Spartinivicinus poritis: one gene and its partner. Each later gene encodes a partner of the first gene's protein in a complex. Links are inferred from orthologs where the notes say so. Each region holds a gene or a part of one and is shown on either strand. Other genes may lie near its edges.

What was found.
Region 2: the proteins of ORQ98_RS00675 (region 1) and dsbD are in contact, whole or in part, in a crystal structure (PDB 1JZD), measured with the Escherichia coli proteins. The link is inferred for Spartinivicinus poritis from one-to-one orthologs.

What each region holds. Positions count from the first base shown.
Region 1 is NZ_JAPMOU010000001.1:150,723-154,747, reverse strand. Bases 1-2,928 are described here. They hold ORQ98_RS00675 (DsbC family protein), read left to right. Parts: upstream 1-1,061; coding sequence 1,062-1,796; downstream 1,797-2,928. Other genes in these bases: ORQ98_RS00670 (homoserine dehydrogenase), read left to right, coding at 2,086-2,928; ORQ98_RS00680 (hypothetical protein), read left to right, coding at 694-876; xerD (site-specific tyrosine recombinase XerD), read left to right, coding at 1-609. Outside these bases: more of ORQ98_RS00670, read left to right, coding at 2,929-3,390; thrC (threonine synthase), read left to right, coding at 3,492-4,025. UniProt on the Escherichia coli protein: Acts as a disulfide isomerase, interacting with incorrectly folded proteins to correct non-native disulfide bonds.
Region 2 is NZ_JAPMOU010000004.1:52,355-55,430, forward strand. The notes cover bases 72-2,975. They hold dsbD (protein-disulfide reductase DsbD), read left to right. Parts: upstream 72-542; coding sequence 543-2,408; downstream 2,409-2,975. Other genes in these bases: ORQ98_RS04620 (GGDEF domain-containing response regulator), read left to right, coding at 72-309; aroQ (type II 3-dehydroquinate dehydratase), read left to right, coding at 2,714-2,975. Also shown: more of ORQ98_RS04620, read left to right, coding at 1-71; more of aroQ, read left to right, coding at 2,976-3,076. UniProt on the Escherichia coli protein: Required to facilitate the formation of correct disulfide bonds in some periplasmic proteins and for the assembly of the periplasmic c-type cytochromes.

The sequences.
Region 1 (4,025 bases):
CCAACCCAACATATTGCAATGCCAAAACTGGGCCGTTATTTACCGAAGTCGTTGTCTGAAGAACAGGTTGAAGCATTGCTCGAAGCCCCGGATTTGTCGACTTTAGTAGGGCAGCGAGACAAAGCTATGTTAGAGCTTTTATATAGTAGTGGGCTTCGGGTATCGGAGCTGGTGGGGTTAACCGTACATCAGTTAAGTCTTAATCGTGGAGCTTTGCGAGTGGTTGGTAAGGGCAAAAAAGAGCGGTTGATTCCAGTAGGAGAAGAAGCACAAGATTGGCTTGAAAGTTATCTAGCAAATGGCCGGTCCCACTTAGTGGGAAGTGCTAGCTGTGAAGTACTGTTTCCTTCGACGCGTGGTACTGCAATGACCAGACAAACGTTCTGGTACCGAGTAAAAAAATATACAGTATTGGCAGGAATTACCATTGAAGTTTCTCCACATACGCTACGTCATGCCTTTGCTACGCATTTACTCAATCATGGCGCAAACCTAAGGGCAGTACAGATGATGCTTGGGCACAGTGATTTGTCTACTACGCAAATTTATACTTATGTTGCGCAGCATCGATTGCAACAGCTTTATAAAGAACACCACCCAAGAGCCTAGGGCCTGTTAAACTATTTGAACCGTCACTGTTGTGACTGTAAAAGCGCTAATCTAGGCGCGAAGCGAGAAGTTTAGTTATTCTAAATGAACAGTGAGCAACAACGAGTAGCACTTTTACAGCCACAACCCTTTGGGCCGAGACTATTTTTCCGCCCAGCTGTGTTACAAGTCGTTTATGTAGAATGGCTACACGGCATTCCTTGTGCTTTGCTGGACAAAAAAATAGTTTCCGGCAGTGGTGATTCAAATAGTGTTAACAGGCCCTAGTATTGCTACCAATGAATCAGGCTGTAGTTCTTACCCAAATCATTGCTTTGGCGACATTTTCTTTGATGAAAGTGCAATTTAATCAAGTAATCAATCTGTTATAATTGCTCGCGTGTAGGAGGGAACCTTTTGCTTTATTTTCTCTCTCTAGTGCAGGTGGATTTTAAAACACAACGAGGATTTGTATGACTCCCTTTCGTAAATTAGCCCTTGGAGCAACAATTGCTTTAGTGGCAAGCTCAGCGATAGCGGCTTCTCCTGAGGAAGCGATTAAAGCCAAGTTAAGTAAGCTGGGTGGTAAAGTGACAATAGACCGAATTACTGAAACGCCAGTGAAAGGGGTCTACGAAGTACAGTTTTCTGGTGGCCAGCTAGTTTACTCAAGTGCTGATGGTGGCTATCTGTTTCGTGGCGATCTGTTAAAGATTGACGGCAATAAATGGACAAACTTAACTGAGCAGGCTCGAAGCAAGGCGCTAGCCAAGGTAATTGATGGTGTACCAAAAGAGAAGATGGTAGTTTTTTCTCCAGAGGGTAAGGCCAAGTCTCATGTCACTGTATTCACGGATGTCGACTGTGGCTACTGTCGTAAGCTGCATACCGAAGTGCCAGAGCTTAACAAAATGGGCATAGAAGTCCGTTATTTAGCGTTTCCTCGTGGTGGTAAACAATCCCCAGCCTATTCAATAATGGAAAATGTCTGGTGTGCTAAGGATCCTAAGGATGCCATGACCAAAGCGAAAAAAGGCCAAAAAGTAGCAGGTAAAAAGTGCGATAACCCTGTCGAAGAGCAATATAAGCTGGGCTTACAGGTTGGTGTAAGCGGTACACCTGCCTTAGTTTTGGCTGATGGACGTTTGATTCCAGGTTATCAGCCAGCTGAAAACTTAGCTAAGTTGTTAGGCGTTAAAAATAAGTGATATAAGTTATCCGACATTTGTATGATTTGATGTCAGCCATAACTTTCTAGTGTCGGTATAGTGCTATGTGTATTATATCGACGGCCTATGTATTCTATTTGCTTTTGCCCCTCTAATTAGCATTCTCATGCTAACTATTCCAGTTATGTTGTTTGCATAGTAATAATTGTTCTGCAATTCCTGCTCCACACATTGATTAATGGCGCTATAATAACCGGCTTGATATAAGAGGTTGGGGTTGCTCTTAAATACCTAATCTGATGATGGCTAAGTCAACTGGGGGTCTATTTTGAAGCCCGTAAAAGTAGGAATATGTGGGTTAGGTACCGTGGGTAGCGGTACATTCAATGTGTTACAACGCAATGCGGAAGAAATTGCGCGTCGCCTTGGTCGAGCGCTTGTAATTGAGCAGGTGGGAGCAAGACGGGATAATCCTGCTTGTAATCTTTCGTCCATCAATATAACTCGTGATATTTTTGAGGTTGCCAAGAACCCTGCCATAGATATTGTGGTTGAGTTAATTGGGGGGTATGACACCGCAAAAGAGCTGGTATTAACGGCTATTCAACATAGTAAACATGTGGTAACAGCTAATAAGGCGTTGATAGCTGAGCATGGTAATGAAATCTTTGCAGCTGCAGCAGAAAAGGGAGTTATTGTCGCATATGAGGCTGCGGTAGCGGGTGGAATTCCTGTAATTAAGGCCATTCGTGAAGGGCTAGCAGCTAATCGGATTAATACCATTGCTGGCATTATCAATGGTACAGGTAACTTTATTCTGACTGCTATGGCAAAGGAAAAGCGAGAGTTTGCAGATGTTTTGGCTGAAGCCCAAGCGTTAGGCTATGCAGAAGCTGACCCGACATTTGATGTAGAAGGTATTGACGCTGCACATAAGTTAACTATTTTGGCATCCATTGCATTTGGTGTTCCACTTCAGTTTAAGGCGGCTTATACCGAAGGCATTAGCCAGATTACTCCAGAAGATTTAGCTCATGCCAAGGAGCTTGGTTATCAAATCAAACATCTGGGAATTGCCAGACGCAAGTCAGATGGTATTGAGCTAAGAGTACACCCAACGTTGATTCCTGATACAAAGTTAATTGCCAAAGTTGATGGGGTAATGAATGCGGTGATGGTCGATGCCGATGCCGTTGGGCCAACTATGTATTATGGTCCCGGTGCTGGTGCAGAGCCTACCGCTTCTGCTGTAGTAGCAGATATTGTCGATGTGGCTCGCTCAATCGATTCAGTATCTTCGGTAGTTGCCCCTTTAGCATTTCATCCAGAAGCAATTGATGACACTAAAATTCTTGATATTGAAGAAGTGGAGTCTGCTTACTACTTAAGAATGCAGGCAGCAGACCACCCAGGTGTGATGGCAAACATTACCCGTATTCTTAGTGATTTAAATATTAATATTGAAGCGATTAATCAAAAAGAAGTGCCTGAAGGTGAGCAGTTTGCCGATATCTTTATGCTAACCAGAGAAGTACGAGAAAAAGACATGAAGGCAGCAATTGACTCTATTCAAGCACTAGCTGATGTGTCGGGTGAGGTCGTTACTATTCGGATGGATCACCTAAATCATTGATAAGCGATTAATAAAAGACTATACCTTTCAAGAAAATCTGATCTAAAAGGTATAGTGTAAGCAACAAACTAATTAAGTAAAATTCCATAATAGGTAATACTGTGAAGTATATAAGTACCCGTGGGCAGGCGCCTGCGTTGAACTTTGAGGATGTCTTACTGGCGGGACTAGCTAGTGATGGTGGTCTGTATGTGCCGGAAACCTTGCCTAAATTTTTACCTGAGCAAATAGCAGAGTGGGCAAGTTTAAATTATGCGGAACTTGCTGAACAAGTTATTACCCCTTTTGTTGCCGATAGCATTCCTACTCAAGATTTACACAAGATTATTCAAGACACTTATGCCAGTTTTAGTCATACGGCGATAGCCCCTATGCAACAATTGGCGGCTAATGAGTGGGTGATGGAGTTATTTCATGGTCCTACTTTGGCGTTTAAAGATTTTGCTCTGCAATTATTGGGTCGACTACTAGATTACGTGCTTGCTAAGCGTGATGAGCGAGCAGTGATTGTTGGTGCTACGTCTGGAGATACAGGCTCTGCTGCAATTGAAGGATGCCGCCCTTGTGAAAATGTCGATATTTTTATTATGCATCCTCATAATCGTGTGTCAGAAGTTCAGCGCCGGCAAATGACC
Region 2 (3,076 bases), on another replicon or contig:
TTATTTTTGAAGCAGCGATTAAGAAAAACCGATACTATAGGTCGCTATGGCGGCGAAGAGTTTGCCATTATTTTGCCTAATACTGGACAGCAGGCTGCCGTTGGTTTACTTGATGATATTCGAGAGCATTTTTCACAAATGAAACAACCTGCCCACCCTACTGACTTACAAGTTACTTTTAGCTGTGGTTTGGCTATGTTCGATGGAAGTAATGGTGAAGAGATGTCATTACAGGCAGACAAGGCACTTTACGAGGCTAAAAATGGTGGCCGAAACTGCGTAAAAGTCTATCAAGCCAGACAGAGTTAATCGTTTAATCAGATTTTTTCTACTCGTTTCTTATCCCATGTTATTCTGTTTCCCTAATTAGAGCTTGCTGATATTTGCCTGAAAGTTTTTCTTTGGCTAGCCGCTCTGATAAATTGAAGGTAGCACTTTTGAGCAGTGCACTGCTGAATACCTGTACCGGAACCACAACATAAAAACTTAGTCAAACGTCGTTAAATCATCAGCCCATAAAAAACTACTGGAAGAACCTGGATATGTATCGGCTTTCCCACTTTTTTCTTATCTTTTTTTGCTTCTTTTCAGTTAATTTACAAGCCGGGCTTGATGACTTATTTGGAAATAATGACGACCCTGCCAGTTATCTTAGTGATGCAGAATTTTTACCTGTTGAAGAAGCCTTCCAGATAAGTGGCCAGCTGATTAATCAAGAAGCTCATATTACTGTCAAAGTCACCCCCGAACACTACCTCTACAAAGATCGCTTTCGCTTTCAGTCACTCACTGATGGAGTAAGCCTAAAAGAGCCGATCTACCCTAAAGGTGAATTTAAATTCGACCAATTTGCACAAAAAGACCTGGAAGTTTACCCAGCAGATGTCGTAGTAAAAATCCCCCTCAGCCAAACCAAAGCTATTTCAGAATTGGCTGTCACTTTTCAAGGCTGTGCGGATGCAGGCTTATGTTACCCACCTCATACTATTAATTTAGCTTTAACCCCTGGAAACACTGCATCAGCAGAAGCATCAACTACAACCAATGAGTCTCGGTCAGCTAATACCTCCGCTAAACAAGTTACTGCGGTGCCGCCTTCAGAAAAATCTCAACTTTTCTCTCTGCTTTCCTCTGGCAGCTGGGCTCTGATTATTTTTTCATTTATTGCTGGAGGCATTGCCCTAAGCTTTACCCCTTGCGTATTACCCATGGTGCCTATTCTATCCAGCCTGATCATTGGCCAGCAAAAGCAGTCTACCTCTCGAAGCAGAAGCCTGTGGCTGAGTATTACTTATGTAGCAGGAATGAGCTTAATCTATACATTACTTGGCGTATTGGTTGGCACGCTAGGGATTAGCTTCAATTTGCCAGCAAAGCTTCAGTCTGCATGGGTGCTAGTGCCATTTGCTATTTTCTTTGCCATTTTATCGTTAAGCATGTTTGGCTTATACACTTTAAGCCTACCCCAAGCACTACAAGCAAAAGTTCATGCCATGAGCGAACAACAAACAGCAGGTGCTTTCACTGGGGTATTTATTATGGGAATGCTATCAGCTGTTATGGTTTCTCCTTGTGTTTCAGCCCCGTTAATAGCAGCGTTAACTTATATCAGCCAAACGGGCGACCCACTGATTGGTGGTGTTGCACTGTTTAGTTTGAGTATTGGGATGGGTATTCCACTGATTTTAATTGGTGCAGGTGCAGGCAGCTTACTACCCAAGGCAGGTGCCTGGATGAACGCCGTGAAAAATGTATTTGGCGTAATGCTACTAGCAGTTGCAGTGTGGATGCTGGAAAGAGTACTACCAGGCCCTGTCACCTTAGTGCTTTGGGCTGTGTTATTAATTGGTAGTGCTGTGTATATGGGGGCGCTACAGTTTGAAAGAACCAAAGGCTGGGCTGCCTTATGGCAGTCTCTGGGTATTGTCATGATGGTTTATGGTGTCTGCTTGATTATAGGTGCCGCTCAAGGCCAGCAAGACCCACTTCGCCCCCTCTCTTTTGCCAGTAAGGTGAACGCAAGCCCTGCCAACAGCAACCAGGGTTTTACTAAAATTTACACAACCCAGGAGTTACAACAGGCACTAGCTAAGGCTAAAAATCAGCAAAAGCCAGTCATGGTTGATTTCTACGCTGACTGGTGTATTTCTTGTAAAGTTATAGAGAGAGAAGTTCTTCCTGCAGACAATGTGAAGCCTCTTCTTACCCAATTTTCACTAATTAAGCTTGATATCACCGCTTTCAATCAAGACCAACAACAACTGCTCAAACAATACTCAATTTTTGGCCCACCAGCGCTGCTTTTCTTCAGCCGAACCGGTGAGGAGCTAGAAAATCTTCGTGTACAGGGAGAGATAACCGCTAACTCCCTGGAAAATCACTTAAGATCGACGCTAAATCGCAGCTAACTCCTGCAAGCTTGAGCATTTGCTTCTATAATTACCAGTTCAGCCCTAAAAACGGAAAAAGTTACGCGATCTTGCATACAATATTAGAGACTTTGCTTTTAAAGTCTTTAATCATGCAAATAGTGGACAGCAGCTGCCATTTTATGCACAATCGGCCGTTACATTTTTGATCATTAACTCTGTCATTACCCGTTACTGTCAGCACAAGCGAACAAAGGCAACTGCTGACAGCAGTTGAGTATGACCTCAGTCGGCATGATTTGTAGTACAAGCGGAGACAGCTCAAACGTTGAGAGCCTTAACTTATGGCAACAATCTTAGTGCTGCACGGGCCTAATTTAAATTTATTAGGCACTCGGGAACCAGCTATTTACGGTTCAACTACTTTAGACGATATCAACCAAACCCTGACCACTCAGGCTGTTGATCATGGTCATCACCTACAAACACTGCAAAGTAATGCAGAGTACGAGTTAATTGAACGGATTCATGACGCAAAGCGTGAAGGGGTTAACTTTATTATTTTTAATCCTGCGGCTTTTACGCATACGAGCGTGGCACTGCGCGATGCATTATTAGGGGTAGAGATTCCTTTTATCGAGGTTCACCTCTCTAACGTCTATCAACGTGAACCTTTTCGGCACCATTCTTACTTTTCGGATGTTGCT